DNA from 2 places in the Virgibacillus siamensis genome. Region 1 is predicted to be linked to the other one. Evidence: a T-box and tRNA genes for the amino acid it is inferred to sense, from the RefSeq annotation. Region 1 holds a T-box; the other holds one or more tRNA genes.
The links. The T-box of region 1 lies ahead of B1K71_RS12070 (valine--tRNA ligase). A T-box ahead of a tRNA ligase gene usually reads a tRNA of that ligase, here a tRNA-Val.
Positions count from the first base shown of each region.

Region 2: it encodes a tRNA-Val, which carries the amino acid that the T-box ahead of B1K71_RS12070 (valine--tRNA ligase) is inferred to sense. The anticodon was not compared.

Region 1 is NZ_FUIH01000007.1:1,636,002-1,638,463, reverse strand. Features, by position in the region: gene B1K71_RS12080 (phosphotransferase) at 1-241, shown strand, start outside; gene B1K71_RS12075 (hypothetical protein) at 238-426, opposite strand; T-box leader at 540-773, shown strand; gene B1K71_RS12070 (valine--tRNA ligase) at 874-2,462, shown strand, end outside.
Region 2 is NZ_FUIH01000007.1:509,532-511,993, forward strand. Features, by position in the region: gene B1K71_RS06230 (ABC transporter ATP-binding protein) at 1-102, opposite strand, end outside; gene B1K71_RS06235 (GNAT family N-acetyltransferase) at 319-1,074, shown strand; tRNA gene B1K71_RS06240 (tRNA-Val) at 1,189-1,261, shown strand; gene B1K71_RS19840 (hypothetical protein) at 1,503-1,673, shown strand; gene B1K71_RS06245 (PLP-dependent transferase) at 1,717-2,028, opposite strand; gene B1K71_RS06250 (FMN-binding negative transcriptional regulator) at 2,044-2,462, opposite strand, start outside.

The DNA of each region.
Region 1 (2,462 bases):
TTTTTCAGTCTATGCTTCAAGAAATTCATTGAATCAGGCGGAAATTAATCTGCTTTCTTTACAAATGCTTGATCCACAAAGATACATAACGACTTTGGACGCTTATTTGAGGGGATCTGATGATACTATGACTTCCCGGACGATTCAGTTGGAGTCCGCTCTACGTCAGATTAAATTCGGACTGTATTGTTCCAAATATCTGGAGGAACAATATTCCGACCTTTCACAGGCTGATGACTAAATCCATTCCAGATAGAATGCAATAAAAATGCCTACAAAAATGCCAAGCAGAAATACATCAAGTGAAGTTGGAAACAGCAATGTGCGAATCAATTGAAAAATGAGAAGGGGAAGTGTTACTCTTTCGCAAACGATAATGCATTTTCGACACCATGAAGGCAGTTTGTATCGATAATACCTTGACATGTTTATCACCTCTTTCTTATGTGTATAATAGTATATGATAAGAACTGGTTTATTCGTGCACCATAAAAACAGTTGATTTTACAAGGTATAAGCGATAGAATAAGATGTAATATGAAAATGCAGTGACAGGGAAGAGTACAAAATAATGCCTTTAAGAGAGGGAAACACGTGGTGGAAGTTTCCCAGGTATCATTGTTTTGGAAGGTCGCCCTTGACGCAGCCTCTTTGAAAGATTGACAAATCAGTAGAAGAGTGCCGGCTGTTGACCGTTATCCATGAATGAAGTGCACAGACAATGTTTGTGAACAAAGGTGGTACCACGGAAATATATCCTTTTCGTCCTTTTATCGGGATGAAAAGGATTTTTTATTTTTCCAGGCAGATGAGAAGTCCGCATTTGGCCAGGACCTTTGGAAAGCCAATTTATTTAAAAAGGAGGAAAATCAAATGAAGGATGAAGCAAATACATCGATGTCATCCAAGTATAACCCGCAGGAAATTGAAAAAGGCCGTTATAAGTTTTGGGTTGATGGTAAATTTTTTGAAGCAACAGGAGATCCGGAAAAGGAACCATTTTCAATTGTAATTCCGCCGCCGAATGTTACAGGAAAGCTGCATTTGGGCCACGCCTGGGATACGACGATGCAAGATACGATTTCCAGAATGAAACGCATGCAGGGCTATGATGTGTTGTGGCTGCCCGGAATGGATCATGCGGGGATTGCCACTCAGGCAAAAGTTGAAGCAAAATTAAAGGAACAGGGCACTTCACGTTATGATCTCGGCCGCGACAAATTTCTGGAAACGGCATGGGACTGGAAAGGGGAATATGCCGCGTTTATCCGCTCACAGTGGGAGAAGCTCGGCTTGGGCCTGGACTATTCCCGGGAACGTTTCACGCTTGATGAAGGATTGTCAAAAGCAGTTCGTGAGGTTTTTGTCACGCTTTATGAAAAAGGGTTAATTTATCGTGGAGAATATATCATTAACTGGGATCCGGATACGAAAACAGCCCTATCCGATATTGAAGTTATCTATGAAGAAGTCCATGGCAAATTCTATCACATGCGGTACCCGATTAAAGACAGTGATGAAACGATTGAAATCGCCACAACCCGTCCGGAAACGATGCTCGGTGACACGGCTGTTGCTGTACACCCGGAAGATGAGCGTTATAAGCACCTGATCGGAAAAACGGTTGTATTGCCTATTGTTGGTCGTGAAATGGAAATTGTTGCAGATGATTATGTCGATATGGAAATGGGTTCCGGAGCTGTTAAAATTACACCGGCACATGATCCAAATGACTTTGCAATCGGCAATCGTCATAATCTTGAACGAATTTTAGTGATGAATGAAGATGGATCAATGAACGAGAATGCCGGGAAATATCAGGGGCTGGATCGTTTTGAGTGCCGTAAGCAAATTGTGAAGGATCTTCAGGAACAGGGTGTACTATTTGACATTGAGGATCATACACATCAAGTTGGCCATTCGGAACGCAGCGGGGCTGTTGTTGAACCGTATTTGTCCACTCAATGGTTTGTCAATATGCAGCCGCTTGCTGATGCGGTTATTGACATGCAAAAGGGAGATGGAAAGGTTAATTTTGTGCCGGAACGATTTGAACGGACCTATCTTCATTGGATGGAAAATATTCGTGATTGGTGTATATCCCGGCAATTGTGGTGGGGGCACCGTATTCCGGCCTGGTATCATAAAGAAACAAATGAGATTTATGTCGGTAAGGAAGCGCCAGCGGATTTGGAAAATTGGGAACAGGATGAAGATGTACTGGATACGTGGTTTTCATCCGCACTTTGGCCATTTTCAACGATGGGGTGGCCGGAAGATACCGATGATTTCAAACGTTATTTTCCAACGGATGTTCTTGTAACAGGATATGACATTATTTTCTTCTGGGTGGCACGGATGATTTTTCAGTCGAAACAATTTACGGATGAACGGCCTTTTAAGGATGTGCTGATTCATGGCCTGATTCGCGACGCGGAAGGCAGAAAAATGAGTAAATCACT
Region 2 (2,462 bases), 1.1 Mb from region 1:
AAAGGGAAGAAGCAGTTCCACCAGCAGCTCAATAAGCATCAAGCTGTATGCAACAACAATCGGAAGCTTATACGGTTTTAAAAAAGAAAGAACATTCCGCAACACGCTCGCCCCCCATAAGCAAAAAACGAATTGACTATCATTATAATCGCAAAGTCCCAAATAATCCAAACATTTATTTCGAGTGCAGAAATAAATATTCCATATCTGACCAAATCGGGGAGGTGCCACCTGTAGGCATGGGAGGGGGGTTATTGAAAATACTTAGCGCTATCTATATAGTAAAACTATATACAGAAATATAGCGGGGGGATAATTGTGGGGAAGTTTACATTTAAAGATACGGACACGATTGGTCATTTAATAACAGAAAATGAACTATATGAGCAATATCATTATCCGGAGATGCCTATACGGTTTGACAGCAATTTTATTGAATTCAGGCGAATGCCAACGTTGAATGAATTTAAACAGACAGAATCATTTCTGAGAAATTTTCACAGCGATCATAACCAGTACCATCTTCGCTTTTATTTTGCGGATAATGCGAAACCGGCTGGTGAATTGCTGGAATACATCATTAACAATAACTATGACATCGGGTACATGGAATTGTATGGAATTGATCCGAAACAATTTCCGGAAGTGCCGGAAAATCATGACATACAAGTCGAAGAAGTAACTGACATAACGCTGGATGATTACCTGAAGCTGCAATATGAAACTGATATGGAATTTGGTGAATCATTTGCTAAGCAGAAGGTGGACATGAACAAGCGGCAGTTCGCGGATAAGCAATATGTGCAAATCATAGCATACTATCATGATGCTCCCGCAGGCACAATGAATATTTATGCTGGTGATAAGGCAGTGGAAATTGAAAATCTCGATGTACGGGATGAATTTCAACGGAAAGGAATCGGTTCACAACTGCAGTGGTTTGCCATGGATCGTTACCAGGATTCAAGCATCATCCTGATAGCAGACGGTGAAGACACACCGCGTGAAATGTATCAAAAGCAGAATTACCGGTATCTTAGCTACAAATACGAGTTATTAAAAATTCTAAAGTAACAATAAGCCGAATATAATTTGATAACATTCGGGTGGTGCCAGGCACCTAAAAAAGGCTTGACGCCATCTGAGTTTGTCGATTATACTATTTATTGTTCGATAAATACTTTATACGATTCCGTAGCTCAGCTGGGAGAGCGCATGCTTGACAGGCATGAGGTCGTTGGTTCGAGCCCAATCGGAATCACTAACTGACGTCAGAACGTTGTTAAATCAACGTTCTGGCGTTTTTTTATTGGGCTGATTTAGGCAAAAGGACACACATCTGGAATAAAAAGTGTCCTTATTTCTGTATTTGTGGAAAGGAAATTTTGATTTTGACAAGGATTATTTATAAGGTTGTAGAAATTAATAGTAATTGAGGTGGTGAGTAATGAAGGTTATTCCAACGTAAAATAATGTTAGAAAGAAGGCTAGGGGGTACTTAAATGAAAAAAACAATCGATTACTTAAAAGAGGACCTCTATAAGGCAAAGGAAGAACTACAAAACTTAGAAAAGCGTGGCCATACCATAACAGAATGGGTGGATCACCATAAGAACATTGAGCGATGTAAAAAACGACTTCAAAACTTCAGGGAGAAAAGAAAGTTTTTGTGAACCAGGCGGGATTGTATATCTTACTTTTGCACTGTATAACAATTTAATATGCCTTACTTTTTCTTGGCATAATCACCCGGCGCGGTTTTTCAGAAGGAAGAGCTTCAATTAATGATATAATTGCTGCCATTCCCGACGTGAAAGTGACACAATCATGCCCATCCTCAAGCGAAGTCAGGCAGTCCTCGAGAGCACGGCGGTTAGGATTATTTTCACGGCTATATACGAAATCATTTGGGTAAGAACCATCTGCCTCACGTTCAAACGTGGTAGAAGGATGGATGGGCATGGTAACAGAGCTGGTTGATTTGTCAATTGAACGCCCAGAGTGAATGGCTTTTGTTTCAAAACGCATACATATTCCTCGCTTTTAAAGATTATTGTCATAAGCTTTCTTTTCAAGAATGGTTTTCATATAAGATGCAATTTTTTTCTCACCCTCACTTGTGGATTGTTCGAGTTGCGCAATAACAAGCTTTAATCGCTCAGCGGAATGATTTTGACTCAACTTTGCCTTTCCTTCGATTTTATCAATCTTGATTTTGAAGCCAATAATGCCTTTTGCCTGTCCTTCTAAAAAATGAGTATCCAATTCGTCCCATTGATAGGAACTATCTGTATCTTCATATTTCAATACCATTTGATGCAGGGAATCCATCAATTCTGCTCTGTCTATTATCTCGACCCGTCCTTGTACATGAGCAGCTACATAATTCCATGTTGGTACAGCTTTATTTGTTTCATACCAGGAGGACGAGATATAACAATGCGGCCCCTGAAAAACGGCAA